DNA from 3 places in the Actinospongiicola halichondriae genome. Region 1 is predicted to be linked to each of the others. Evidence: predicted binding sites of a transcription regulator. Region 1 holds the regulator's gene; each other region holds the start of a gene.
What was found. The regulator LexA, encoded in region 1, represses DNA repair genes until DNA is damaged. The targets are predictions, from matches to a motif close to CGAACNNNNGTTCG.
Positions count from the first base shown of each region.

Region 1 (9,741 bases):
TCGATGCCGACGCCGAGTCGACCCCGCAGATCGCGCACGCCGTGGTCGCCGCCGTCACGCCGGGCTGAGCGGGAGGGAACCGGTGCCGGAAGCGGCGGGAGATCCGGGCACAATGGAGGGCACATGCGCGTGACCAAGCACCACGGACTGGGCAACGACTTCCTCGTCCTCCTCGACAGGAATGCCGACACCCCCATCGACGAGGACATCGCGATCGCCATCTGCGATCGTCATCGCGGCGTCGGAGCCGACGGCCTGATCCGGGTGACCAAGCCCGCCGGCCGACCGTTCCGGATGGAGCTGCGCAACGAGGACGGCAGCCGCGCCGAGATGAGCGGCAACGGCATCTCGTGCATGGCGCAGGCGATCGCCATGGCGGGATACGCGCCCGACGGGGTCGTGCCGATCGACACCGATGCCGGCGAGCGGCTGGTGACGGTGGTCGAGGAGACCGCATCACATCAGCATCGGATGCGGGTCGCCATGGGGACGCCGAAGATCGTCGGACGCCTGGCCGAGTGGGAGGGCGACCGGATCCTCCGAGCGGTGCAGGTCGACGTCGGCAACCCCCACGTGGTGTGCCATGTCGCCGATCCCGACGACGCCCCCGACCTGGTGGCCTTCGGCGAGCGGGTCAACGCGTCGACTCCGGGCGGCACCAACGTCGAGTTGGTGACGACGGGCGAGACCGGTGGGATCGTGATGTCGGTGTACGAGCGTGGCGTGGGGCCGACCTTCGCCTGCGGCACCGGAGCCGTCGCCGCCGCCGCTGCCGCCAACGACTGGGGCCTGGCCCCGAGGCACGTCCGGGTGACGCAACCCGGTGGCGATGCCGAGGTCGAGTTGGGCGAGCCGGCCCACCTCACCGTTCCGGTCGTGGCCATCGCCGAGATCGAGTGGCCGCTCTGATGGCGCTGATCGAACGGGCGATCCGGGAGAAGATCGTCCTGGTGGGCGTGACGCTCCCGCCCGACGACCAGGAGGAGACCGAGCGGGGTCTCGACGAGTTGAGCGCGTTGATCGACACCGCCGGTGCCGAGGAGGTCGCCCGATTGACCCAGCGTCGGCAGGCTCCCGATCCGCCCACGTATGTCGGCAAGGGCAAGGCGGAGGAGCTCAAGGAGATCGCGCTCGCGACCGACTGCGACACCGTGGTCTTCGACAACGAGCTCACCCCGGCACAGCAGTTCAACCTCGAGAAGATGCTCGGCCGAACCGCGATCGACCGCACCGCCGTGATCCTCGACATCTTCGCCCAGAACGCGTCGAGCATCGAGGGCAAGACCCAGGTCGAGCTCGCGCAGCTCCGCTACCGACTCCCGCGTCTGCGAAAGCGCAGCGGTTCGTTCTCCCAGCAGGGCGGTGCGATGTCGGCGGGCGGAGGCGCCCGGATCGGCACGCGCGGACCGGGCGAGACCCAGCTCGAGACCGATCGTCGCCGTCTCGTGCGACGGATCCACAAGCTCGAGGCCGATCTCAAGGAGATCGCCAACCACCGCGACACCCAGCGCAAGCAGCGGCACGGGAGTCGGACGCAGCGGGTGGCGATCGTCGGCTACACCAACGCCGGGAAGTCGACCCTGCTCAACCGGCTCACCGACGCGGGTGTCCTGGTCGAGGACCGGCTCTTCGCCACGCTCGACGCGACCACCCGCCGTCTGGACCTCCCCGGCGGCGAGAAGGTGTTGTGCACCGACACCGTGGGATTCGTGCGGAAGTTGCCTCACCAACTGGTGGAGGCGTTCAAGTCGACGATGCAGGTCGCTGCCGACGCGCATCTCCTCGTCCACGTCGTCGACGTCACGGCCCCGGACGTGGCCGGCAACATCGAGGCCGTCCACACCGTCCTGCGAGAGATCGACGCCGGGCAGGTGCCCCAGATCCTCGCGTTCAACAAGATGGACCTCGACCCCGAATCGGCGGCGACGCTCGTGCGCCGACACCCGGGTGCGGTCCCGTTCTCGGCCGCCACCGGCGAGGGCGTCGACGACCTGCTCACCGCGATCGGCACGCAACTCCGCGCGATGCAGCCGGTGATCGAGTTGTTGGTTCCCTACGACCGTGGCGACGCGCTGGCTGCGGTGCACCGCGAGGGTGAGGTCCTCGTCGAGACCCACGGCGAGCACGGCACGACCGTCCACGCTCGGCTCGACGATGCGGCCAGGGCGACCTTCAGCGAGTTCGAGACCGGTGAGGTGGCATAGGCGTGTCCGGCTTCCGACCGCCCCCGTACCCCTACGACCGCCTCGACCCGCTTCGTGAGCGTGCCGACGAGCACCCCGGTGGTGTCGTCGACCTGTCGATCGGGACACCGTTCGATCCGGCACCGGAGATCGCCGTCGACGCCATGGCGTCGGCCGACCCGCGGGGGTACCCGGCGTCGATCGGGACGCCGGCGTTCCGCACCGCCGTGTGCGAGTGGAGCGCTCGGTACCTCGGTGTGGAGCTGACCGGCGACGACGTCGCGGCGACCATCGGCAGCAAGGAGTTCGTCGCTGGCGTCCCGCAGTGGCTCCGTCTGCGCACCCCCGACCGCGACACGGTGCTGTATCCCGCGATCAGCTACCCCAGCTACGAGATGGGCGCCACGCTCGCCGGGTGCCGACCGGTGCCGGTACCGGTCCGGGACGACTGGACGATCGACCTCGACGCCATCGAGCCCGCCGACGCCGAGCGTGCGTTGTGCCTGTGGGTGAACTCGCCGGGCAATCCGGCCGGCGGTCTCGACGACCTCGGAGCAGCGGCGGCCTGGGGTCGTTCGCACGGCGTCCCGGTCCTGTCGGACGAGTGCTACGTCGCATTCACCTGGGACGGCCCGCCGCGTTCGATCCTCCAGCACGGGACCGACGGCGTCATCGCCGTCCACTCGCTGTCGAAGCGGTCCAATCTCGCTGGTGGCCGCGTCGGTTTCTACGCCGGTGACCGTGAGCTGGTCGGCTATCTGCGCGAGGTCCGCAAGCACGCAGGGTTCATGGTGCCGTCGCCGATCCAGGCCGCGGCGGTCGCGGCCCTCGGCGACGAAGCACACGTCGACGTCCAGCGCGAGCGGTACCGCTCGCGCCTCGAGGCACTGCGCCAGGCATTCGCCGACGCACTCGACATCGACGTCGCGATGCCGGGTGGGGCCTTCTACCTCTGGGTTCCGGCGCCCGACGGCGATGCCTGGGCGCTGGCCGAGGACCTCGCGGTCCGCGGGGGAGCGATCGTCGCGCCGGGTGAGTTCTACGGCGAGGCCGGCCGCCACCACGTGCGTGTCGCGGCAGTGCAGCCCGACGAGCGGATCGACCTCGTGGTGGCGCGACTCCGGGCGAGTTGAGGCCTGCGGGGACGCACGGAGCCCCGGGCTAGATTCGCCGTCATGTCGACGCTGCCAGAGACCATCACCGCCCTGTGGGCCCGCCGTGACGAACTCACGCCGGCCGACACCGATGCGATGGCATCGGTGAGCGAGGCGATCGACCTGCTCGACAGCGGCGAGGCCCGCGTGGCCGAGGTCGGCCCCGACGGCGTGACCGTCAACGAGTGGCTGAAGCACGCGATCCTGCTCCTGTTCCGCCTGTCGGCGATGGAGACCGTCGAGCTCGGTCCCTTCGAGTACGCCGACAAGATCCCGCTCAAGTCCGACTTCCAGGCGGCCGGCGTGCGCGTCGTGCCCGGCGCCTCGGCCCGCTGGGGGAGCCACCTCGCCCCGGGCGTCGTGATGATGCCCTCGTACGTGAACATCGGTGCGTACGTCGGCGAGAACACCATGGTCGACACGTGGGCGACGGTCGGATCGTGCGCCCAGATCGGCAAGAACGTGCACCTCTCCGGTGGCGTCGGCATCGGTGGCGTCCTCGAACCGGCCAACGCCGTTCCCGTGGTGATCGGTGACGAATGCATGATCGGAAGTCGTTGCATCGTCGCCGAGGGCGCGCAGGTGGGCGAGGGCACGGTCCTCGGTGCCGGCAGCATCCTCACCGCGTCGATCCCGGTCATCGACGCCGAGACCGGCGACGAGATCAGCCGAGGCTCGGTCCCGGCATGGAGCGTTGCGGTCTCCGCGACACGGCCACGGTCGTTCGCCGGCGGCGAGTTCGGCCTGCCGTGCGTGCTCGTGGTCAAGCGCCTCGAGCCCGGCGAACGTCACGACAAGTCGAAGCTCAACTCGATCCTGCGTGACAACGGCGCCACCGTCTGACGGCCCGGACATGCGCGACGTCGACCTGCTCGCGCTCACGGCAGCGCTCGTCGACATCGCGTCGCCGAGCCTCGACGAGACAGTGTTCGCCGACCACGTCGAACGACGACTCCGGGCCGTCCCCTGGTTGACGGTGGAGCGCGTCGGCGACAACGTCGTGGCCCGCACGGAACTGGGTCGAGACCAGCGGCTCCTCCTCGTCGGCCACCTCGACACGGTGCCGGCCAACGGCAACGAGGTGGCACGGATCGAGGGCGACACCCTCTGGGGTCTGGGCTCCGCCGACATGAAGAGCGGTCTGGCGGTCTTCCTCGAACTGGCCGAGTCGGTCGACGCTCCTGCGGTCGACGTCACCTATGTCTTCTATGCGGCAGAGGAGATCGCAGCCGAACACTCGGGTCTCCTCGAGTTGTACCGCGAACGTCCCGGCCTGCTCGAGGGCGACGCTGCGATCCTCGGCGAGCCGACCGACGGTTGGCTCGAGGCCGGCTGTCAGGGCACCGTCCGCGTGGTGCTCACCTTCCGCGGGGCTCGTGCCCACACGGCGCGGCCGTGGATGGGGCGCAACGCCATCCATCGTCTGGGTGCAGCGATCGCCCGGATCGACGGTTTCGAGGCCCGTTCCCCGGTCATCGACGGCTGCGAGTACCGCGAGGCGATGCAGGCGGTGTTCGTCGACGGTGGGGTCGCAGGCAACGTGGTCCCCGACGAGGCGTCGTTGACGGTGAACCTCCGCGTGGCTCCCGACCGGACGGTCGACGAGGCGCTCGAGGGCCTGCGTGACGTGCTCGGCGACACGCTCGAGACCGACGACCGGTTCGTGGTGGTCGACAGCGCCTCGCCCGCCCCACCGTCGCTCACGCACCCGCTCTTCGCCCGGCTCATCGCCGACGGTGCCCCGGTCCGGGCCAAGCTCGGCTGGACCGACGTGGCTCGCTTCGCCGAACACGACATGCCGGCGGTCAACTTCGGTCCCGGAGACGCGACCGTGGCCCACACGGCCGACGAACACGTCCATCGGGAATCGATCGGGCGCGTGTACGACGCCCTCCTGGCGCTGCTGACCGCCTGAGTCAGAGCAACCGACGCCGGAGCGCGAGCCCGGCGGAGCCGGTGGCGAGGATCGCCGCCACCGCGACCACGACGAGGAGACCGGGCACGTCGTCGCCGTCGTCGATGACGAACGGCTGCGGTGCTGACGTCTCCCCGGGTTGTCCAGGCTCGATCACCGTCGGATCGTCGTCGGCCGTAGGGAGCGTCGTGGCCGAGGCGGGATTGACCGAGGGAGCGACGGCGAGCGCGGCCGCAGCGTCGATCAGGCCGGTGCCGAACGTCGCGTCGACGCCGGGGTCGCCCAGATCGTGGGTGGTGGCGAGCATGGTCTCGATCGCCGACGCCGGGTCGAGTCCTGCGCTGAGTAGGAGCGCGAGGAGCCCGGACACGTGTGGCGCCGCCATCGACGTCCCCGACAGGCAGGCGTACGCGCCGGTGTCTCCCGACGACCAATACGTCGACAAGATGCCGACCGGGTCGCCGTCCTGGGCGCAGCTCTCCGCGGTGTCGCCACCTTCTCCGCCGGGTGCGGCGACGGCCCAGCGGGCGCGGCCCACCCCGTTGGCATAGCTGGGGACGGTGTCGTCGCGGGCGATCGCGGACACGACCACGGCTGGTGCGTCGCCGAAGTCGGCGGTCAGGACGAACTGGTTGCCGGCGGCGACCACGGGGATGGCGCCGCCATCCCAGGCGTAGCGGACGGCATCGACGAATCCGGGTCCGAACACGCTGTTGGTGGTCGATCCCAACGAGAGGTTGATGATGTCCGCGCCGTGGTCGGTGGCCCAACGGACGGCGGCAGCGACGTCGGGAGCGCTCCCGGCGGAGTCGCAGTCGGGGCACGCACGGTGGAGCACCTTGATCGGCATGATCTGCGCCGCCGGCGCCACGCCGGCGATCCCGACCCGGTTGCCGTCGACGGCCGCGGCGATGCCGGCGACGTGTGTGCCGTGGCCGTCGTCGTCCTGGGGCGATCCGGTGCAGAGGTCTGCGTCGCCGGCGGTGTCGTGGCACGCCGTTCCCGGTACCAGGTTCGCCGCGAGGTCCTCGTGGTCCAGCGCGACGCCGGAGTCGACCACGGCGATGACGATGCCGTCGCCCCTCGCCGTGTCCCACGCCTCGACGGCACCGATGCGGTCGAGTCCCCATTGGAGCCCGGCGTCGTGGGCGACGTCGCCGGTGGTGACCCCGCCGGCACCCGCCGACGAGGCGAGCGCGACCAGGGCCGTCGCGGCCGTGGCCGCGGCGGTCCACCACCGACCGGATGCTCGTCGCTCGTGCACTCGTGCATTGTGCAGGACCGCGGCGGTCGGCGGCGGACGCGCCGGGGTCAGAGTTTGCGCATCACCGTGACGACAGCGCCGAAGATCTGGACCTCGTCGGCGTCGAACCGCATCGGCTCGAGCGCCGGGTTGGACGGGATGAGGACGACCTGGTCGCCGTCGGTGTCGAACGTCTTCACCGTCGCCTCCTCGCCGGGGATGCCCGCGATGACGATCTGGCCCTTGCGCGCCGTGGTCTCGGAACGGCAGACGACGTAGTCGCCGTCGAGGATCCCGGCGTCGATCATCGAGTCGCCGCGGACCCGCAGCATGAACAGCTCGCCCTCACCGGTGAGGTCGGACGGGAGCGGCATGGTCTCGGTGATGTTCTCGTGTGCGAGCACGTCGGTACCGGCGGCGACCTCGCCCACGAGCGGGACGTGGCGGACCGGGCGCCGTTCGACGGCGGCGCCGGAGTTCGGGTCCCAGCGGACCTCGATGGCCCGGGGCTTGTCGGGGTCACGGACGAGATAGCCCAGTCGCTGCAGGGTCGCCAGGTGGGCGTGGACGGAGGAGGGCGACGTGAGGCCGACGCTCTCGCCGATCTCGCGGACCGACGGGGGGTAGCCCCGTGTCCGTTGGTGCTCCTCGATGACCTCGAGGATCTGGCGCTGCCGCTTCGTGATGTCCTCGGACATGGTGACTCCCTCGCCGCGCGAACGGTCGTGATCGAACAGGTGTTTGCACCATACGACGTGTCGCAGGGGAAGGCAAACACCCGTTCGATCGAACTTGACTCGAACGACTGTTCGTGTCATGGTGCGAACAGTTGTTCGTGAGAACGGGTGTTCGATCCGTTCGATCGCCCCGAGACCGGCGTGTCTGCGCCGCCGGGAGTTCTTGTCACCCCCGCTCCGGAGAATGGTCCCCATGGTCGCAATCACCACCTCGAGCCCCGTCCGCCACCTCGCCGCCGCCCCGGCCCGCAGCCTGCATGCGGTACCGGACCGGGTCGCTATCGGTCGCCGGTCCTGGATCGGAACCGCCGTACTCGTTGCCGTCCTGGCCCTCGCCATCGGCCTCCTGATCGCCTCGCCGGCGATGTCGGCCGGGACCGCAGCCACCCTCGATCCCCATGTCGTGGTCGAGGGCGAGACGATGTGGTCCATCGCGCAAGACGTCGCTCCGGCCGGCGAGGCCGCGACCTACGTCGAGCGCCTCGTCGAGGCCAACGGTGGTGCCTCGGTGGCGGCCGGGCAGGTGCTCACCGTCCCGGTTCCCTGACTCGACGGCCCCGACGAGCTCTCGTCACCGCGAGCGGCGATTCGGCCGATGGAGCACCAGCAGTATCGTGAGCGCATGCGCTGCCCGGGCTGTGGAAGCCTCCGAGACAAGGTCATCGACTCCCGACAGACCGACGACGGCAGCTCGATCCGGCGTCGCCGGCAGTGCGAGTCGTGCAAGAGCCGATTCACCACGTTCGAACGGCTCGAAGAAGTGCCGCTCCAGGTGCGCAAGCGCACGGGTGAGTGCGAGCCCTTCGACGCATCGAAGGTCGCCGCCGGGGTCAGCGCGGCCTGCAAGTCCCGTCCCGTCGAGCCGGGCCAGATCGCGGTCCTGGTCGGTGAGGTCGAGGACGCCCTCCGGGCGATCGGTCGCGACGTCGACAGCGACCAGGTCGGACTCGCGGTGTTGAGTCGGCTCCGGGTCCTCGACGAGGTCGCCGCCGTGCGGTTCGCGTCCGTCTACAAGGGCTTCGACACGATCAGCGACTTCGAGCGCGAGATCCACCTGCTCCAGCAGGGGGCCGAGGAACTCGGCGCCTGACCGCCGGTGCCCGTCGGTTCAGCGACGGGTCCAGCGTCCGAAGAGCAGCCCGTCCTCGGTGAGCAGCGAGGCGATCTCGAGATCGTCGGTCGTCGGCACCGCGCCATGGACGATGCGGTGGCTGTCGCCACCGGCCACCAGCGGAGCGATGGTCATGCACCACTCGTCGACCACGCCGGCATCGACCAGCGCGCCGTTGAGGGTCGGTCCGCCCTCCGACACCACGACCGAGGCCCCGTCGGAGCGGAGCCGGGCGAGGATGGCAGGGAGATCGACGTGGTCGTCGCCGGCCTGGAAGACTTCGGCCACGCCCTCGAGCGCCGCCACCGCCTCCGCTGGAGCGCCGACGGTGGTGCAGACCAGCGGCGGTACCGGGGCGTCGACGAACACACGGGCCGAGGCGTCGATGCTGAGCCGACCCGACACGATGACGAGTCGGGGTTGCTCGCTCGAGCGGCCGACGGCAGCGCGGGCGCTCCGGACCTCGTCACTGTGGCGCAGCGGCCCGTAGTCCTCGGCCGTGACCGTGCCGGCACCCACGATCACCGCGTCGGCGATGCCCCGCACGGCGCGGAGCATCTGGGCGTCGGCCGGGCCGCCGAGGCCCCCCGAGGTACCCGCCGTCGTCGTCCCGCCGTCCAGCGTGGAGATCATGCCCACCGTGACCCACGGACGGTCGCGCCCCGTCGGCCGTGGCGCCGCGAGGTAGGCCTCGAGGGGATCGACCGTGTCGTCGTGGGGGAGCAGTTGGCGCACGAGGCGACGGTAGCGACCGCGCCGTCGTCGACGGGATGTCACCATGGCGGACATGACCCTCACCGAGGAACCGACGACCGCGGCCGGGACGGAGTCCGATTCCGGGACGGACGAGGACGAACGCACGGTCACCCGTACCTGTCCGTTGTGCGAGGCGGGTTGTGGTCTCGCGGTGACCGTCCGGGGGTCGCAGGTCACTCGGATCCGTGGCGACATGCTCGATGTGTTCAGCCATGGCTACATCTGCCCGAAGGGCTCGACCCTCCGGCAACTGCACGACGACCCCGACCGGTTGCGCCAGCCGTTGATCCGTCGAGGCGACCGCCTCGAGCCGGCGACGTGGCCCGAGGCGTGGGAGGCCATCGCCGCCGGACTCGGCGCGGTCATCGACGAGCACGGCCGAGGGAGCCTCGGGGCCTACGTCGGCAACCCCAACGCCCACAATCTCGGGGCTCTGCTCTACAACCGGGTCCTCCTCAAGGCGTTGGGCACGACCAATGTGTTCTCGGCGTCGACGGTCGACCAACGACCCAAGGAGATCTCCTCGGGGCTGTTGTTCGGTCAGGCGCTGTCGACGCCGGTCCCGGACATCGACCGCACGGATCACCTGCTCATCCTCGGTGCCAATCCCTACGCGTCCAACGGCAGCTTCGCGACCGCGCC
Region 1 is NZ_CP171622.1:1,158,026-1,167,766, forward strand. It holds gene miaA (tRNA (adenosine(37)-N6)-dimethylallyltransferase MiaA) at 1-68, shown strand, start outside; gene dapF (diaminopimelate epimerase) at 124-909, shown strand; gene hflX (GTPase HflX) at 909-2,204, shown strand; gene AB8619_RS05840 (pyridoxal phosphate-dependent aminotransferase) at 2,207-3,316, shown strand; gene AB8619_RS05845 (2,3,4,5-tetrahydropyridine-2,6-dicarboxylate N-succinyltransferase) at 3,359-4,180, shown strand; gene dapE (succinyl-diaminopimelate desuccinylase) at 4,191-5,252, shown strand; gene AB8619_RS05855 (S8 family serine peptidase) at 5,254-6,516, opposite strand; gene lexA (transcriptional repressor LexA) at 6,564-7,193, opposite strand; gene AB8619_RS05865 (LysM peptidoglycan-binding domain-containing protein) at 7,426-7,779, shown strand; gene nrdR (transcriptional regulator NrdR) at 7,855-8,322, shown strand; gene AB8619_RS05875 (dihydrofolate reductase family protein) at 8,341-9,078, opposite strand; gene AB8619_RS05880 (molybdopterin-dependent oxidoreductase) at 9,131-9,741, shown strand, end outside.

Region 2 (9,741 bases), 770 kb from region 1:
AACGTGCGCCGTCGCATGATGAAGTCCAAGATCCACCGCGCCACCGTCACCGACGCGAACCTCCACTACGTGGGATCGGTCACGGTCGACGAGGACCTCCTCGACGCCTCCGACATCATGGAGTTCGAGCAGGTCGCCATCGTCGACGTCGACAACGGCGCGCGGCTCGAGACCTACACGATCGCCGGTCCGCGAGGCTCCGGTGTGATCTGTCTGAACGGCGCCGCCGCACGCCTGGTGAGTCCTGGCGACAAGGTGATCCTGATCAGCTACGCCGACTACGAGCAGGCCGAGCTGGCCAGCTACGAGCCGCGTGTCGTGCACGTCGACAACGACAACCGCGAGATCGACGAGGTCACGGCCGAGCTCCTGGCCGAAGCCCAGAACGGCCCGGCCCCCCACCGCTACATCGAGGTGGAATCCGGCGGCGTCGCCTCCAACTGATGGAGCGAGACAGCGTACGTGGACGATGAGGCCCACGGCGCGCGGTCCCAGGTCGAGAAGCGCTCGACGAGTCTGAGCCCGGCCGCGCCGCAGGCGTCGTCGTACTGGTCGACGTCGTAGGGCCGATCCGCCCAGTCGGTGGAGAATCCGGCGACCAGTGTCCCGCCGAGAGCAACGTGACGTGCCACCGACGCCACGAGGTCCGGTTGCGCCCCCGGAGGCGTGAACAGCGGGACGTTGCCCGCCATCACGACGACGTCGAAGTGCCGTCCCAGGTCGAACCGACACAGATCGGCCTCGATCCACGTGACGTCCGGGCCTCGTTCGTGTGCGGTCGCGAGCATTGACGGGTCGACGTCGACGCCGACGACCTCGATCCCGTGCTCCGCGAGTTCGATGCCGACCCGCCCGGTGCCGCACCCGGCATCGAGGACCGAGGTCGGCTCGAGGGCGCGGACGAACGTCGCCTCGCCGTGCACGTCGCCCCCAGAAGCCGCGATCCGGTCGAATCGTCGCTGATAGTCGTCGCCGTCCCAGGTTCCGGTCATGATCGGGTGTCTAGTTGCTGGCTCCGCGGTGTGTTCCGCATCTTCTGCGGACAGGATGAGCGCATCCAGAGACCGTCGATCCCCGCCAACGAACCCTGCCGCCTGGCAGAGGTCGTGTCGCTCTCGCTGCTCGATTCCGAGCACGAGGAGCGGTTCGATCGTGTGACGCGCCTGGCGCGGCGGATCTTCGACGTCGAGGTGGCCCTCGTGACCCTGGTCGACGCCGAGCGCCAGTGGTTCCTCTCCAAGTCCGGGACCGACATCGCCGAGACACCGCGTGAGGATTCGTTCTGCGGCCACGCGCTCCACAGCGACGAGGTGCTGCACGTCGCCGACGCAATGACCGACGAGCGCTTCGTCGACAACCCGCTGGTGACCGAGGATCCGGCCATCCGCTTCTATGCCGGCCAACCGATCCACGGACCCGGTGGATCGCGCCTGGGCACGCTGTGTCTCATCGACAGCCGACCCCGGGACCTGACCGCGGACGAGGCAGCGTCGTTGCGCGATCTCGCCGGCGTGGTCGAGGACGAGATCGCCGCGACCCAGGCGGGCACGATCGACGAGCTGACCGGCCTGACCAACCGTCGGGGCTTCGAGTTCGTGAGTCGCAAGGTCCTCGACGTGTGTCGTCGTACCGGCCGTCACGCCATCGTGCTCTTCATGGACCTCGACGGGCTCAAGGACATCAACGACAGTCACGGGCACGGCGCCGGCGATCGTGCGCTCGCGCAGTTCGCAGAGATCCTCGCGGAGACCTACCGGGCATCGGATGTCATCGCTCGTCTCGGTGGCGACGAGTTCGCCGTGCTCCTCACGGGCGCCGACGTTCCGGACCCCGCCATCGACAAGCTCCGCCGCGCCACCCGCCGGTTCAACGAGACCAGCGACGAGCCGTTCGAGTTGCGTGTGAGTGTCGGCGCGGCGCTGTTCCGACCGGAGAGCCTCGAGACCCTCGACGAACTCCTCGACCGCGCCGATGCCGACATGTACGAGGACAAGCAACGCAGCTGACGGGCGCGGCAGACTGCCGGGCATGGACACGCTCGATCTGCTCGTCCTCGGCTCAGGGGTCGCCGGGTTGTCGGCCGCTGTCCGGGCAGCCGACGTCCACCGCATGCGGGTCGGCGTGCTCACCAAGGGCGAGCTGCAGCAGTCGGCGACCCGTTGGGCGCAGGGCGGCGTGGCCGCGGTCCTGGGCGGCGATCCCGACTCGACCGACCTCCACCTCGCCGACACGCTGACGGCCGGGGCCGGGCTGTGCGACCTCGAAGCCGTCCGGGTCCTCGTCGACGAAGGCCCCGCCCGGGTCAACGAACTCATCGCCATGGGCGCCATGTTCGATCAGGACGAGCGGGGTGAGTACCTGCTGGCCCGTGAGGGTGGGCACAGCCACCCCAGGATCCTCCATGCCGGCGGCGCCGCCACCGGCGTCGAGGTCGAACGAGCGCTCGTCGACGCGGTGAAGAAGACGGCTGCCGTGCTGCTCGAACGCACCTTCGCGCTCGATCTCGTCGTCGAGGGCGGCCGGTGTGTCGGCGTCCGGGCGCTCGACGAGGAGGGCGAGCAGATCGAGGTCCGGGCTCGCAACGTGCTGATGGCGACCGGCGGGGGAGGGCAGCTCTACTCGGTCACGACGAACCCGCTCGAGGCGACGGGCGACGGCATGGCCATGGCGCTGCGCGTCGACGCCGCGGTCGCCGACGTGGAGTTCGTGCAGTTCCATCCCACCGCGCTGCACCACGCGTCGATGCCTCGCCCCTTGCTGTCGGAGGCGCTGCGGGGCCACGGTGCGCTGCTGCGCGGCGCGAGCGGCGAACGGTTCGTCGACGAGTTGCAACCCCGCGACATCGTGTCGCGAGCGATCTGCGCGCAGCTCCAGGAAGACGGGACCGAGCACGTCTGGCTCGACGCCACCGTGCTCGACAGCTTCGACGAGCGGTTCCCCACGATCCGCACCGCACTCGACAAGGTGGGTCTCGATCCCGCCACCGACTGGCTCCCCGTCGCTCCGGCCGCCCACTACTGCTGCGGCGGTGTCGTGGCCGACCTCGACGGAGCGTCGTCGCTCCCCGGGCTGTGGGTGGCGGGCGAGGTCGCCTGCAACGGCGTGCACGGCGCCAACCGTCTTGCGTCCAACTCGCTCCTCGACGGCATGGTGTTCGGGCCCCGCGTGGTCGAGGCGATCGACTCCGGCAAGGACGGTCCCGAGGCCACCGGCGCCATGCGCTGCGTCCTCGACGTGCCCGACGGGGTCCCCGGTCGACGCATCGACCCGATCCCGGTCTCGACCGTCGACGTCATCGACGACGGCGACGATGTCACCGCCGAGCGCGACCGATTCCAACGGATGATGTTCGCCGACGCCGGGGTGCTGCGGGACGAGCAGTCGCTGGAGCGGGCCATCGACGACGCCGTGGAGGTGGCCGGCCGGCCCGTGTCCGACGTCGCCTCGGCCGAACTCTGCAACCTGGCCACGCTCGGCGCCGCAGTGGCGACTGCGGCCCTCCTGCGCACCGAGACCCGGGGCGCCCACACCCGGACCGACCACCCCGAGTCGGACGACGATCTCGCCGTCCGACTCGTCATCGTCGGCTGAACTCGACGTCACAGCCGTCGGCCCCCGACGCCTGGAGCGTCGAGTTCGCCCCGCGAGGGGTGCCATGATCCTTGGCGATGTCGGACTACGTCGATGTCGACGAGGAGATCCTCTCCCGGTTGGCGGCCCGCTGCCTCGCCCTGCCCGAGGCGTGGGACGAGCCGGCATGGACCGGCCACCGCTGGCTGGTTCGCAAGAAGAACTTCGCCCACGTGTTCGCCATGTGCGAGCGCGACGGATCGGTCACGACGATCGTCGCCGTCCGCTCACCCGATGACGAGCGTGACGCACTGATCGCCACCGGCCATCCGTTCTTCCTCCTGGGGTGGGGGCGCAACGCCGTCGGCATGGTGCTCGACGACGAGACCGACTGGGACGAGGTGACCGAGGTCGTCACCGAGAGCTACTGCGTGCTGGCGCCGCAGAAGCTGGTGGCGCTGGTCGATCGACCGCCGGGCTGATCGAGTCGAGGTCGCCACGAAAGGAGGGGTTGACTCGAACACCAGTTCGGACTATGGTCGGAAGTGCCCTCGGAGTCGGGCGGTCCGCATCGGAGAACCTCGCATCGGACGAACACGACTCCCGACCATCGTCGCTTCCCCACGGAATTCCTGTTGGAGGTGAGCTGCGTGCTCGGGTCACTCGTCGAAGAACTCCGCCGCTGCATCGATGGGTTGCAGGCGATGGCCCGTGACCTCGAGTCCGGCGACGTGGCGTGGCCGGACATCCGCGTCGACCTCGTCGCGCTGGAGCGGGAGCGCGAGCGGCTCGATCACACCATCGGTGCCCTCGTCTCCGACCTCGAGGCCCGCGGTGCAGCGGCACTCGACGGCTGCCGTTCCATGGCCGCGTGGTTGACGGCGAACACCGGTCAACGCCGGTCGATCACCGGCTCACGGCTCTGGCTCGCGACCCGTCTCCGCTCCATGCCTGCGACCGACGCCGCCGTCGCCGATGGCTCGATCACTGGCTCGCATGCGAACGTGCTGACCAGGGCGCAGAACCCGCGCACGCTCGACGCATTCGCTCGCGACGAGAACACGCTGGTCGGTGTGGCCCGACAGGTCACGGCCGACCAGCTCGTCCAGGTCGTCGAGCACTGGTTGCGCCACGTCGACCCGGACGGGACCGAACCCGCCGACACTCGCGACGACACCTTCCGTCTCTCCACCACGCTCGATGGACGGCTCAAGGGCGACTTCGAGTTCGGCGGCGAACTCGCCATCCGTACCAAGGCCCTCCTCGACGAGGTCGTGGCGCAGATCCGACGTCGCGACAAGGAGGCCAGGAAGGCCGATCCGACCGATCCCCGGCTGGGGGAGTCCGTCTCACGCGTGCGAGCGCGGGCGTTCGGCGAGGTGTTGGACCGAGCAGCGGTCTCACCGAAGAACCCAGCACGCCGCCAGCCGCTCTTCTCCATCGTCACCACGCTCGACACCCTGACGGGGGAGGGCGATCCGCTCGCCTGGCGGACCGAGGTCGACCTCGCTTGGCGGTCTGCGATCCCGCTCCGACTGCGCGATCTCTGGGCCTGCGACGGACACGTCTCGCGGACGATCCTGGGCGCCGACCGCGAACCGCTCGACGTGGGTCGGGCCAGGCGGATCGCCACTGCCGCCCAGCGGCGGGCGCTCCTGTCCCGGCACGGCGGGTGCGCCGTGCCGGACTGCGACGCTGCTCCAGGCCAGGTCGAGATCCATCACCACCAGCGGTGGACCGAGGGCGGGCTGACGGACCTGGACAACCTCCTCCCGACCTGCAGCTGGCATCACCACCGGATCCACACCGGCGACCTCACGGCCGAATCGGTCGACGGCGGCTGGCAGTTCGTCCTGCCGGACGGCCGCGTTCTCCAACCGGCCCGAGCCGGCCCCGACGCCGGCGCCGCGTAGGACGCGGCACGCCACCTCGGCGCCCGGCAACACTGCAAGCATGCACCCGCTGGCCGAACGCCGCGCCCGGCAGTATCTCGATCTGCTCGATCGGCTCGCTCCCGGTCGGGTCGTCGGTCTCTATGTCGTCGGTTCTGCTGCGCTCGATGCGTTCCACCCCGACCGCAGCGATGTTGACCTGGTGGCGGTGTTGGATCACCGCGACTCGGACGACTGTCAGTTGGTCAGGACCGTCCACCGGCGCTCGGCGATTCGCTCCTTCCCGGCGGCCATCGCGCGCGGACGGCCAAGCGTGCCCGGTGTCTGCAACACGGTGTTCGTCGCGGCCGACGATCTTCGACAGCCGGTGAGGGCAATTCAGCCGATCGGATCCCATGTCGGGCTTGCCTGCCACTGCGGCAGCGGGTTCGACGTGAACCCCGTGATGTGGCGTGTCCTACGGGACCATGGCGTGGCCGTGCGAGGGGCAGCCCCGTCGTCGCTCGGTGTCGATCCGGAGGGCGACGTCCTACGACAATGGAACCTCGACAACCTTCACGCCTACTGGGAGCCGTTGGCGCGAACCCACGTCGCCGGACGCCCGGCTCCGAGGCATCGGTTCCGTCCGCGTTGGACGACGTCCTGGCTCGTGCTCGGACCGACCCGCTTGTACCGAACGATCGCCACCGGTGAGATCATCACCAAGGAGCAGGCGGGCGAACACGCGCTGGAGGTGTTCGACTCGCAGTGGCACCCGATCATCCGTGAAGGACTGGCGGCGCGCCGGGGTGACAGGCGCACTGGCCGCTTCGATGGTGGCGCGGCAATGATGCGAGAAGCGGGCCGGTTCGGCCTCCACGTGGTGGAGCGTGCCGATGCCCTCGGGTGACCTGGCCTACTGCTCGGGGCGCAGGGTGGGGAAGAGCACGACGTCGCGGATCGACGGCGTGTCGGTGAGCAGCATCACGAGACGGTCCATGCCGATGCCGAGGCCGCCGGTGGGCGGAAGGCCGTACTCCATCGCCCGGAGGTAGTCCTCGTCGAGCGGCATGGCCTCGTGGTCGCCGGCGTCGTGCTGGCGGACCTGGTCCTCGAAGCGGGCTCGTTGCACGTCGGGGTCGGTGAGCTCCGAGAAGGCGTTGCAGAGTTCACGTCCGGCGACGATGGCCTCGAAACGCTCGGTCACGCCGGGCAGCTCACGATGCGATCGCGAGAGGGGCGAGACCTCCTCGGGGTAGTCGGTCACGAAGATCGGCCCCCACAGCGAGGACTCGGTCGTCTTCTCGTAGATCTCGAGGATCAGCTTGCCCGTTCCCCACGACTCCTCGATCTCGACGTCGTGTTCGACGGCGACCTTGCGGACGTCGTCGATCGGCTGGTTCACGTCGAGGCGCACACCGATCGAGTCCTCGATCAGCTCCACCATCGAGGCCCGTCGCCACGGCGTCGAGAGGTCGAGCTCGCGGTCGCCGTAGGTGAGCGTGGTGGTCCCGTGGAGCTCGATCGCCAGGTGAGCGACCAGGTCCTCGACCAGGGTCATGATGTCGGCGTAGTCGGCATAGGCCTGGTACAGCTCGAGCATCGTGAACTCGGGGTTGTGTCGGGTCGAGATGCCCTCGTTGCGGAACACCCGTCCGATCTCGAACACCCGCTCGAAACCCCCGACGACGAGGCGCTTGAGGAACAGTTCGGGAGCGATGCGCAGCTTGAGGTCGACGTCGAGGGCGTTGTGGTGCGTGGTGAACGGTGTTGCGGCAGCGCCACTGGCCACGTGCTGGAGCACGGGCGTCTCGACCTCGACGAACTCGCGGTCCTCGAGCCACCGTCGGGTCAGGCTCATGATCCGCGACCGGGTACGGAGCACGACGGCCGACTCGGGGTTGGCCCACAGGTCGGCGTAGCGCTGCCGGTAGCGGATGTCGGTGTCGTTGATGCCGTGGAACTTGTCGCCGAAACCGCGTCGGGCCTCGGCCAGGTGGACGAACGACGTGATCTTCACCGAGAGCTCGCCCCGACGGGTCTTGACCACGGTGCCGGTCGCGCCGACCCAGTCGCCGAGGTTGAGCTTCACGAACTCGTCGTACCCGTCGAGCACCTTCGACAGCGCGAAGAGCTGGATCTCGGAGCCGTCGCCCTCGCGGAGGGTGGCGAAGGCCAGCTTGCCCTGGTCGCGCAGGAGCATGACGCGACCGGCGATGGTCACGACGCGCTCGGTTTCTTCGCCGTCCTCGAGACCGGCGTACTCGGCGATCAGCGATGCCACCCGGGCATCGACGTCGAGGCGGTAGGGAGGGTCGAAGATCATGCGTCGTCCACTGGTAGGGCTGCGTTCTTCTCGTGGATGAGTCGGAGCCCGTGCAGCGTGAGCCATGGCTCGTGATGGTCAATCGTCTCCGACAGCGGGGCGATCAGGCCGGCCAGGCCGCCGGTGGCGACGACGGTGGACTCGCCGTCGAGTTCGTCCTCGAACCGGTGGACCATGCCGTCGACGACTGCGGTGAAGCCGTACACCGCGCCCGACTGCATCGACTCGACCGTCGAACGGCCGATCACGTTGGCCGGTTCGACGAGCTCGACCCGGCGCAATGCGGCGGCCCGACCGAACAGGGCGTCCAGGCTGATGTCGATCCCGGGGAAGATGGCGCCGCCGAGGTACTCACCCTTGGCCGAGATGGCCTCGAAGGTGGTCGCCGTGCCGAAGTCGATGACGATCGTCGGACCGCCGAAGAGATCCCAGGCGGCGACGGCGTCGGCGATGCGGTCGGAGCCGACCTCTCGGGGGTTGTCGTAGAGGATCGGCATGCCGGTCTTGACGCCGGGCTCGACGACGAGCGCGTCCTGGCCGAGGTACCGCTCGCTGAAGCGGCGGAGCGAGCCGGTCACACGCGGGACGGACGAGCAGACGGCGAAGCCGGAGACGTCCTGTGGCCAGCCGAATCCGTGGAAGGCCAAGAACTCCTGGAACAGCAGGGCGTACTCGTCGGCCGTGCGCTCGACGTTGGTGGCGATGCGCCAGTGGTCGAGCAGGTCGGTGTCGGCCGCCCGCTCACCCGCCGGGACGGCCTTGTCATCGAGCGCGTAGAGCCCGATGACGGTCTGGGTGTTCCCGACGTCGATGGCGAGGAGATGCACGGCGGGCGAGATTACGCGAACCCCGCCACAGGCTCCCCATCTGATCCGGCGGCGCCCCGGATCAGCCGGTGTACTGCGGGCTGGCCTTGGTCGGCGCGGCGGGCGTCGCCGTGGACGGCTGGGCGTCGGTCACCACGCTCGTGCTGGTGGTGCTGGTCGTCGTCGACGTCGTCGAGCTGGTCGTCGAGCTGGTCGTCGACGTCGTGGTGGGCGGCGTCTGGTCGCAGATCACGGTGATGGCCTCGACGAAGTCCTCGTCCGATGACACCAGGCCCAGTTCGTCCACGACGGTGGTGTCGCCGGTCGTCGGGTCGATGATCACCAGGTCGTACTGGGCCGAGTAGAGCGTTCCCTCGCAGTCGAACGCCAGACCGGAGGCGCCGTCGACATCGGCGAGGTCGCTGAAGAGCAGCGTCAGCGCGCCGGTCGTCGTGTCGATCTCGTACAGATCGCTGCCGTAGCTGAGGCCGTACAGCGTGGTGCCCGTGGGGTCGAAGGCCATGGCCCCGATGCGATCCTCGGTCGGCCCGATGTCGGAGACTGCGGCCGTCGTCTTGTCGACCGTGGCCAGGATGGACTCATCCCCGTCGTAGGTGATGTACATGACCCCCGTCACCGGGTGGATGGCGAGGCCGGTGGGGTCGTCGATGCCGAGCGAGCCGACCTCGGTCGATGCCCCGGTGTCGGGATCGACCGTGTAGAGCAGGTCTGGATCGAGGTCGTAGCTCATCGCGAAGAGGGTGTTGGTGGCGGCGTCCCATTCGATGCCCGTGCTGCCGACCACATCGCCGGCGCCGACCTCGGTGGTCGTGGCGTCTGCCGCGTCGACGGTGAAGAGTTTCTGGCTGTCCCAGCCGAGGACGAGCATCGTGCCGTCCGGTTGCGCGGACGCAGACGGAACGGCGGCCAGAACCGCGCTGGCGAGGACTGCAGCAGCGACGATGGCCTGGACGGGCCGCTTCGAACCGGGTGTGTGCATGACGCTCCTGCGATCGGGGTTTCGGCGGATGCTACGACGGCCGGCCGGAGAAGTCAGGTGCGGATGTCGAGGCCGATGTCGAGGGCCGGGGCCGACTGCGTGATCTGGCTGGTCGACAGCAGATCGACGCCGCTCGCGGCGTAGGCGCCGGCGGTGTCGACCGTGATG
Region 2 is NZ_CP171622.1:387,770-397,510, forward strand. It holds gene panD (aspartate 1-decarboxylase) at 4-444, shown strand; gene AB8619_RS02105 (class I SAM-dependent DNA methyltransferase) at 405-992, opposite strand; gene AB8619_RS02110 (diguanylate cyclase domain-containing protein) at 1,056-2,006, shown strand; gene nadB (L-aspartate oxidase) at 2,029-3,591, shown strand; gene AB8619_RS02120 (MmcQ/YjbR family DNA-binding protein) at 3,669-4,052, shown strand; gene AB8619_RS02125 (DUF222 domain-containing protein) at 4,221-5,483, shown strand; gene AB8619_RS02130 (aminoglycoside adenylyltransferase domain-containing protein) at 5,524-6,351, shown strand; gene lysS (lysine--tRNA ligase) at 6,358-7,767, opposite strand; gene AB8619_RS02140 (type III pantothenate kinase) at 7,764-8,594, opposite strand; gene AB8619_RS02145 (hypothetical protein) at 8,656-9,573, opposite strand; gene nadC (carboxylating nicotinate-nucleotide diphosphorylase) at 9,627-9,741, opposite strand, start outside.
Region 2: AB8619_RS02125 (DUF222 domain-containing protein) is a predicted target of LexA. The motif match lies at 4,088-4,101, and genes of this name have one in related genera.

Region 3 (9,741 bases), 230 kb from region 1:
CAACCAGTTCGGCAGGTACTCGACCCAGGCACCGTCCGACAGTTCGGTCCGCTCGATCCCCGTGAGGAAGGGATCGAAGTCCGGTGCACCGCCCCCGAAGAGCGACGTCTGCATCGGCGCGGTCACCGGAAGTCCCTGCTCTTGGGCGTGCCGGTGACCGGAAGGAACGACAGCTTCTCGGCCACGATGTTGATCACGCCGTCGCTGCGCTCGCACCGTCCCCGGATCAGCATCGCCGGTGCGGTGAGTGCCACCCGACGGTGCGCGTTCCAGCATCCCTTCGACACCACGACGTTGATCAGGCCGGTCTCGTCCTCGACGTTGAGGAACATGGTCCCGCCGGCGGTGGCCGGACGTTGGCGGTGGGTCACGACTCCCCCGATGAGGACCTTGGCCCCCGGCTCGACGTCCCACAGTCCGGCCGATGTCACGACCCCCATCCGGTCGAGGTCGTCACGGATGAACCGGGTCGGGTGTCCTTCGGGGCTCATGCCCGTGGCCCACAGGTCGGCCCGAGCGGTCTCGAAATCGTCCATGCCGGGCAGGGCCGGTGGCTGGTCGCCGGTGACGATGCCGGGCAGTCGGTCGACCCCGCCCTGCGCGACCGCTCCCGCCTGCCAGATCGCTTCGCGCCGACTCAGCCCCAGGCACACGAACGCCCCGGCCGTCGCCAGCGACTCGAGTTGGGGCAGCGTGAGCTCGACCCGCCGCGCCAGGTCCTCCATCGATGCATACGGACCGTCCGCCTCCCGGGCCGCGGCGATCTCGCCCGCCAGGTCGATCCCGATCCCCCGCACCTCCCGGAACCCGAGCTGCACCACCGGCCCCCCGACCCCCCACCCCACCCCACCCCCCGGCTTCTGGGTGCGCGAATCGCCATCTGAGATCCCGATCGCGCACCCAGAAGCGGGGTTTTGTGGGGAGAGGGGTGGGAGGAGGGTGGCGTCGGCGGCAGAGGTGTTGAGGTCGACGGTGCGGACCTCGACCCCGTGGCGGCGGGCGTCCTGGATGAGCGAGTGGGGTGACCAGAAACCCATCGGCTGGGCGTTCAACAACCCTGCGCAGAACGCCGCCGGATGGAAGCGCTTGAACCACGACGACGCATAGACGAGGTAGGCGAACGAGACCGAGTGGCTCTCGGGGAACCCGTAGTTGGCGAAGGCGGCGAGCTTGATCCAGATCTCCTCGATCACGTCGTCGGGGACGCCCCGCTCGCGGGCCCCCTGCCGGAATCGGTCGTGCAGGCGCTCCATCCGCTCGGGCGACCGCTTCGACCCCATGGCCTGACGGAGCTGGTCCGACTCGGAGGCCGTGAAGCCACCGACGTCGATCGACATCTGCATCAACTGTTCCTGGAAGAGCGGGATGCCGAGCGTCTTCTTCAACGACTTCTCGAGCAGCGGGTGGAGATAGGTGACCTCCTCCTGCCCGTTGCGCCGCCGGATGTAGGGGTGCACCGATCCACCCTGGATCGGGCCCGGACGGATGAGCGCCACCTCGACCACCAGGTCGTAGAACGTCCGGGGCTTCAACCGCGGCAGTGTCGCCATCTGCGCACGGGACTCGATCTGGAACACCCCGACGGTGTCGGCCTCGCACAACATGTCGTAGACCGCGTCGTCCTGGGGCAACTCGGCGATGTCGACGTCGATGCCGTGTGCCTCGCGCACCAGCCGCACCGTCTCGTGCAGGGCGGTGAGCATCCCGAGCCCGAGGAGGTCGAACTTCACGAGCCCGACGGCAGCGCAGTCGTCCTTGTCCCACTGCAGCACGCTCCGGATCGGCGTCTCGGACCGGATGGTCCCGCCGGCACGCCCGGTGAAGCGCCCCCACTCGACCGGGCAGACCTCGACCACGGGTCGGTCGCAGAGCACCATGCCCCCGGAGTGGATGCCGAGGTGACGGGGGAAGTGCTCGACCTCGGCGGCCATGGCCGACACGTCGGCGGGGAGGCCGTCGGCGTCGGCGACACCTCCCCAGGCGTCGGTCGACTTCGAGAACGCGTCCTGCTGCCCGGTGGCGTACCCGAGCGCCTTGGCCATGTCCCGGATCGACGACTTGGCCCGGTAGGTGATGACGTTGGCGACCTGGGCGGCATGGCGTCGACCGTGGCGTTCGTAGACGTACTGGATGACCTCCTCGCGCCGGTTCGACTCGATGTCGATGTCGATGTCGGGCGGCCCGTCACGCTCGGGCGACAGGAACCGTTCGAACAACAACCCGAGCTTCACCGCGTCGGCCTTCGTGATCCCGAGGGCGAAGCACACCGCCGAGTTCGCCGCGCTCCCCCGGCCCTGACAGAAGATGTCGGCCCGGCGGCAGAAGTCGACCAGGTCCCACACGATGAGGAAGTAGCCGGGGAACCCCAGCGTCTCGATCAGCGCCAGTTCGTGATCGATCTGCTCCCACGCCCCCGGCGTGTTCGGTCGGGAGCGAGGTCCGTAGCGGCGTTCGGCGCCGGCCTCGGTGAGCCGGCGCAGGAACTGCATCTCGTCCAGACCGTCCGGACAGGGGTACGGCGGAAGGTTCGGCGCCACCAGATGGAGGTCGAACGCGCACTCGAGGCCGAGCGCGGCCGCCCGCTCGACCGCGCCCGGGTACCGGGAGAACCGGCGGGCCTGCTCGATCCCCGAGCGGAGGTGCGCGGTCGCCGCCGGCGGGAGCCATCCGTCGGCACCGTCGAGGTCGCGCCGCGCCCGCACCGCGGCCAACGCCGTGGCCAGGGGGCGCTCGGCCGGCGTGGCGTAGTGGACGTTGTTGGTCGCCACGACCTCGACCCCCACCCGATCGGCGATCTGGGCCAGCGCGTCGTTGCGAGCCGAGTCGAGCGGGTCGTGGTGATCCCACAACTCGACCACGACGTTGTCGGCGCCGAAGGTCTCCACCATCCCTCGCAGGGCCGACTCGGCCGCCGCCGGACCGTGGTCCATCAACGCCTTGTTGACCGCCCCCTTGCGACACCCGGTCAGCACCAACCACTCGCCACCGTGGGCACGCGCCCAGTCGATCGAGTCGTAGTCGGGCTTGCCCTTCATCCCACCGGCGAGCTGCGCCGTGGAGATGACGTCGGCGAGCCGGGCGTAGCCAGCGGTCCCCCGGGCGAGCACCAGCAGGTGGGAACCCTCGGGGTCCGGGATCCCGTTCTGCGGTTGGCGGAGCCCGAGGGAGAGCTCGGCTCCGAAGACGGTGGGGAGTCCGACCTCCCGGGCGGCCTCGGCGAAGCGGACCACGCCGTAGAAGCCGTCGTGATCGGTGAGCGCCAGCGCCTCGAGACCCAGCCGGGCGGCCTCCTCGGCCAACGACTCGGGATGCGACGCCCCGTCGAGGAACGAGAAGTTCGAGTGGCAGTGCAGCTCGGCGTAGGGCACCGTGCCCCGGCGACGCTCGAGACCTTCGGGCGCCGCGTACTCCGGCCGGCGGTACGACCACGCCGGGCTGTCCCCACCATCGCCGGCGGCCGGTGCGGGTCTGGCGGCGCGTCCGGACGGCGAGCGACGAGCGGTGCCGTCGGAGAGCGTTCGCTCGAGTTCGGACCAGGAGACGCCCGGGTTGTTGAACCCCACAGCATTCGATGGTATGCGAACGCCCGTTCGTTGTCGAACGGGTGTTCGAGTGGGAAGCGGACCACGTTCGTCAGCATTTCATGACGGTTTTGCGTCGGACCGTCATGAGAATGCAAAGTGAATGGGTCATTCGGACCCTTGAGGTTCGCGGGTGGGCTGCCGATGCACAGAACAGACACCCAGCCGCACCACGAAGGAACCGCACCATGGGCTCGAACGCCACGCTCGCTCCGAACACGACCGTCACTCGGTCCCGCCGTCATCGCTTCGCCATCGTGCCGGTGCTGCTTGCCGGAGCCATCCTCCTGTCGGCGTGCATGAACGGCGACCAGCAGGCTGCGTTCGACATGATCAACGCCTCCCGTGCCGACGCCGGTGTCCCGGCCCTCGAGCACGACGAGACCGCCAAGAAGAAGGCGCAGCTCTGGGCCGAGCACCTGGTCGAGATCAACAAGCTCGAGCACAGCAACCTCGCCTCCGGCATGGACGACGGCTGGAAGCGTCTCGGCGAGAACGTCGGCTACAGCACCGCCTCGATCAGCCGGGTCCACGACCAGTTCATGGCGTCATCGGGCCACCGTGCCAACATCCTCGACCGCCGCTTCACCCACGTCGGTGTCGGCGTCGCCAAGGGCAACGGCCGGACCTACGTGGTCCACGTCTTCGTCCAGCGCTGACGGTCAGGGGAAGATGCCCCGGGTGGCCGTTGCCGCCGCCACCCGCTCGAGGGCGAGGGCGTAGGCCGCTCGCCGCAGGCTGACGTCCCAGCGACGGCTGGCCGCCCACACGTCGGCGAAGGCGTCGGACATCACCTTGTGGTGACGCTCGGCGAACAGGTCCTCTTCCCAGGGGAACCCCTGCCGGGCCTGGGCCCACTCGAAGTACGAGGCGGTCACCCCGCCGGCGTTGGCGAGCACGTCGGGAACGACGGTGATCCCGCGTCGATCGAGCACGGCGTCGGCCTCGGGAAGTGTGGGCCCGTTGGCCGCCTCGACCACCACACGGGCGCCCAACCGTTCGGCCACCGCGGCGTCGATCACGCCGCCGAGGGCCGCCGGGACCAGGAGTTCGCAGTCGATCGCGAGCATGTCGTCGGCATCGACCGGGTCGCCCAACGGGAACCCCACCACGCCTCCGGTGGCCACGACGTGGTCCGAGAGCGCGGCGGTGTCGAGACCACCCTGGTTGCCGACGGCACCCGTCACGTCGCTGACCGCCACGATGCGCATCCCGGCCGACTGGAGCAGGTAGGCCAGCGGACCGCCCACCTTGCCGAAGCCCTGGATCACGGCCCGCCGACCCGGGAGCTCGATCCCGAGCGCCTCGAAGACCGCACGGACACACACCACCACGCCCGCGGCCGTGCCGCCGGCGTGGGCTCGTGTTCCACCGACCGACAACGGTTTCCCGGTCACGGCGCCGGGCAGATGCACGCCGCCGCCGGTCATCTGCAGCGTGTCGAGCAGCCACGCCATGACCCGTCCGTCGGTGTTGACGTCGGGCGCCGGGATGTCGCGGTCCGGGCCGAGCAGCGGGGAGATCCCCAGGGTGAACCGCCGAGTCAGGTGCTCGAGTTCGGCGAGGCTCAGGGAACGAGGATCGACGCACACACCACCCTTCGCTCCGCCGTAGGGCAGACCACACACTGCGGTCTTGACGGTCATCTGCGCGGCCAGCGCCCGCACCTCGTCGGCGTCGACGGCAGGGTGGAAGCGGATCCCGCCCTTGCCCGGACCGCGGACGGTGTTGTGATGGATCCGCCATCCGGCGAACACGTCGACCGACCCGTCGTCGCGACGCACCGGGACCGACACCTCGAGCACGCGCTCGCAACGGCGGACCATGGCGTGGATGCTCGGGTCGATACCGGCGACCGCCACCGCATCGTCGATGCGACCGAGCACAGCGTCCCAGGGACTGGCGACCACGCTCCGAGTGTGGCAGGCCCGGCGACGCTCCGCGTGGAGGTCAGGCTGCGACGCACTCCCCGACCGGCGACGTGACGGGGTCCGGACCAGAATCGCACTTCCGCACGTACAGGAACACGAGTCGGCCGAGCGCACGTTCGCGGACAGGACGTGGAGCCGTGGGATCGCCGACGATGCCGACGAGGGTCTCGGACACGCCCCGACGACGCGCTCCGGCGAGGAGGGCGGCGACGGCGGCACGATGAGCAGCGAAGCCGTCTTCGACGACGGATTCGGCGAGTTGGGTGGCTGCGGTGGGGGTCATGTCTCCACCGTACGGAGATCAAATGATCAGGGCTAGCGATATTCACTCACCACATTGATCAGCTAGACTGATGACCCATGAGCGCACTCAAGGACGTGGACATCCGTCATCTCGCGGCCCTGGCCGCCGTGGTCGACGAAGGCTCCTTCGCGAAGGCCGCGCAGGCTCTGGGGTTCACCCAGTCGGCGATCAGCCAGCAGATCGCGGCACTCGAGAAGGCCGCTGGCCTCCCCGTCCTCGATCGACCCCGCGGGCCCAAGGCCGCCGAGCTCACGCCGGCCGGCGAGTTGCTCCTGGGCTATGCACGCGAAGTGCTCAGCCGTGTCGAAGAGATGGACGACGAACTCGACCGACTCCGGCGGGGCATCTCGGGTCGTCTGGTGATCGGGACCTTCCAGTCCGTCTCCGGCAAGGTGCTCCCGCCGCTCATCGGCCGCATGCGCACCGAGGTCCCCGACGTCGACATCCGCCTGTTCGAGACCGACGACCAGACCGCCCTCATCCGCGGCATCCTCGACGACGACCTCGACCTCGCGTTCACCGTCGATGCCGAGCCCGACCCCCGCCTCGAGTCCGTGCACCTCGGCTACGACCCGTTCGTCGTCCTCGCTGCCAAAGGCGAGATCGAGGGCCCCACCGCCGCGCCCGCCGACCTCACCGGCCACCCCATGATCGGCCAGCCCGCCGCCAACGTGTGTCAGATGCTCATCGACCGCCGTCTCGACGCGGTCGGCGTACGACCCGACTACGTCTTCCGGTCGCAGGACAACGGCGCCGTCCAGGGCATGGTGCGCTCGGGGATGGGGCGGGCGATCATGCCCTACCTCGCCATCGACCCCGACGACCCCGGTGTCGACGTCCTCGAACTCGACCCGCCGGTCGACCCCCGACGCATCCAACTCACCCGTCGGACCGACCGGAGCCTCCCACCTGCGGCTGACCACTTCGCCACCCTCGCCCGGGAGGTCGGCGCGGCCGTCCTCCAACCGGAGAACACGCTCGTCGACTGACGCGTTCCGTCAGGGCGTCGCGGCCCGCGCCGACGTCACCGCGATCGTGGTCGCGGTGCCGGAGATCGCCAGGCCGATCGCCAGCGGCGTGATCGTGCCGTCGAAGAACCGGTCGAGCACGCCACCGAGCGTTGCGCCGACCACCAACTGGAACGCGCCGATGACCGACGACGCCGTGCCGGCGACGGCCGCCATCGGGGCCATCGCCAACGTGTTGAGGTTGGGCAGGAGCAACGCATGGCAGGCGAGGACTGCGCCCATCACCACCATGAAGGCGACGAGGCTGGGGCGCCCGTCGGTCGTGATGGCCAGTGCGAGCATCACCGCCGCCAGTCCCACGTAGCCGCCGAGCGCCCAGACGACCATGGGTGTGGTCCCCACCGTCGAGACGATCCGGCCGTTCAGGATCGAGGCCAGACCCATGACCCCGGCGAGGACGCCGAACACCAGCGGGAAGCGGTCGGAGGCCCCGAACGTCTTGTCGACGATCGCCTCGGCCGAACCGAGGTACGAGGCGAACACGCCGTAGAGCGCCGTCACGCCGACGGCATACGAGAACGCGACCCGGTTCGACACCACGAACCGAGTTGCGGTGACGACACGATGGAAGCGGAGATCGGGGATGCGGTGCTCCGGTGCCAGGGTCTCGGGGAGGCGACGCACCCAGACCGCGATCACACAGGCCCAGACGGCACACAGCGCGAACAGCCAGCGCCAGGGGGCGATGGAGAGCACGGCCGAGCCGAGGGTCGGGGCGACCACCGGCACCAGGATGAAGATCGCCATCATCGTCGACATGGTCTTCGACATCTCGTCGCCGTCGAAGCGGTCGCGGATGATGGCGAGGGCGACCACTCGGGGACCCGCGGCACCGAGTCCCCAGAGGACCCGGGCGGCGAAGAGTGTCGGCAGCGAGGGGGCGAGCGTGGCCAGGAGCGCTCCCCCGATGTAGATCGCCAGACCGAGCCGCATCGCACTGCGACGGCCACGGTTGTCGGCGATGGGTCCGTAGAAGATCGTGCCGAGGCCGAGGCCCACGAAGTAGGCGGTCACCAGGCCCGTGACGGCGGTGGAGTCGGGCGCCAGGCCCAGGTCGGCGCGGATGTCGCCGAACGCGGGGAGCATCAGGTCGATGCCCAGGGCCGTGAGCGCCGTGGCCATGGCCAACAGGGCGATGAGTTCGCGTCGACCGATCTCGCTTCGTCGGATCGGGGGCGCTGTCTTCACCGAACGAGTCTGCCGTCAGTCGTACGTGGCCGCAACGCTCCAGCGGCCACGCTCGAGGACCACCAGGCGGGCGACGCCGTCGTCGGTGATCACCTGGAAACGGGCCCGGCGTGAGTGCCGCTCGGGATCCCACCATCGTTCGTCGACCGGCCACGGTCCGGCCCACGAACGGATGCGCTGCGTCCGCCCCCCGACCCGCAACCGGTCGGGTGGGGCCGTCGGCGTGCATCGACCGTCGACCATCACGATCCGACCGGTGCCGTCGAGCACGTCGACCGGGAGTGGTTCGGGGTGCACGGTGGCGGGCGAGGGATTGGGGAGACGGCCGGGCCACGGTGCGGTGATCCAGTCGGACCGGACGGACGGGCGGTCGACGGTGAGGTCGACCGCGCCGGCGGGCACGAGCCGGAGTTGTTCGTCGGGGTCGCGCCCACCGGCGTACTCCGGCACCGAGACGGCGTCGGCGCCGAGCAATCCCTGCACCCGGGCGATGGCCCGTACGGCGCGCTCGGCCGCGCCGGTGTCCCGGCCCACGAACCCCTGACCCGAGAACCCCAGTTGACGACCGTCGGCGGCCACGACCTCGTCCGGATGCAGTTCGACACGGACGATGCCGGCCGTGGGTCGCTGCCGGACCGAGGCGTTGATCCACCCGTCCATCTGCCACCGGACCCGGTCGGCGATCGCCCCCGCGCTCAGTCCCGCACCTTTCCCCCCGGACGAACTGCTCTCGGCATGGCGCCACGCCCGCTCGGACCGCTCGCCGTTCTCGGTCTCGGCGATGACCACGACCCGGGTGCACACCGATCCCCGGGCGTCGAGACGACGGTGGAGTTCGTCGGCCAGTCCCCGGGCGACGAACGCGATCGGCGCGACCTGTTCGGCGGGCGGGTCGAGGTCGACCGAGACCACGAGGTCGGGTGGTGGTGGCGTGGTCCGCAACGGTCGGGCATCGAGACCCCGGGCGAGCCGGTGGGCCTCCACACCGGTCGGACCGAACCGGCCGAGGACGTCGCCGGCGGGGAGCGCGGCGAGATCGCCGAGGGTGTGGAGCCCCAGTCGGCGCAGGACGTCGGCGAAGTCGGGGAGGTCGAGGGCGGTGAGCGACAGGGGCGCCAGGTACTCGGCCGAAGCCTCCGGCTCCACGATCCAGACCGGGGGATCGCCTCGCTGCGCCGCGAGGTACGCGGTCCGGGCCGCGTGCTCGGCAGCGAACGGCCCGTCGGCCACCCCCACCGCGGCGAGGATCGCCACACCCGCCATGTCGATCGCCGCGACCGCCTCGACCACCTGCTCCGCGAGCGCCACGTCGCCACCGAAGTAGCGGGAGGGGCCCCGGGTGGGGAACGCGCACCGGCCGGGCCGCGTGACCTCGACCCGTGGGGTGAAGGCCTCGAGCGCCCGCACCACCGGTTCGAACATCCGAGCGTCGCGCTCGACGTCGCGATCGAGGACCTGCAGCGACGGACACCGGGCCTGGGCTTCACGCCGCCGCATGTGTCGACGGACGTCGGCGGCGCGCGCTGCTGCCGTACACGCCACCACTCGGTTCGACACGAAGACCGCGGCCGGTTCATCGGCCCGGGTCCCGGCCGCCACCAGGGGCCAGTCCGGAACCCACACCACCATGACCCGACCCGGGGCGTCAGGCGGGGACATGGATCGGCACCGGATCGGCCACCACGGACTCGACCAGGCCGACACCCGAC
Region 3 is NZ_CP171622.1:926,331-936,071, reverse strand. It holds gene AB8619_RS04750 (alpha-ketoglutarate-dependent dioxygenase AlkB) at 1-126, opposite strand, end outside; gene AB8619_RS04745 (error-prone DNA polymerase) at 123-3,563, opposite strand; gene AB8619_RS04740 (CAP domain-containing protein) at 3,770-4,240, shown strand; gene AB8619_RS04735 (Glu/Leu/Phe/Val family dehydrogenase) at 4,244-5,491, opposite strand; gene AB8619_RS04730 (hypothetical protein) at 5,532-5,795, opposite strand; gene AB8619_RS04725 (LysR family transcriptional regulator) at 5,873-6,805, shown strand; gene AB8619_RS04720 (multidrug effflux MFS transporter) at 6,815-8,032, opposite strand; gene AB8619_RS04715 (DNA polymerase Y family protein) at 8,048-9,691, opposite strand; gene AB8619_RS04710 (hypothetical protein) at 9,678-9,741, opposite strand, start outside.
Region 3: AB8619_RS04745 (error-prone DNA polymerase) is a predicted target of LexA. The motif match lies at 3,598-3,611, and genes of this name have one in related genera.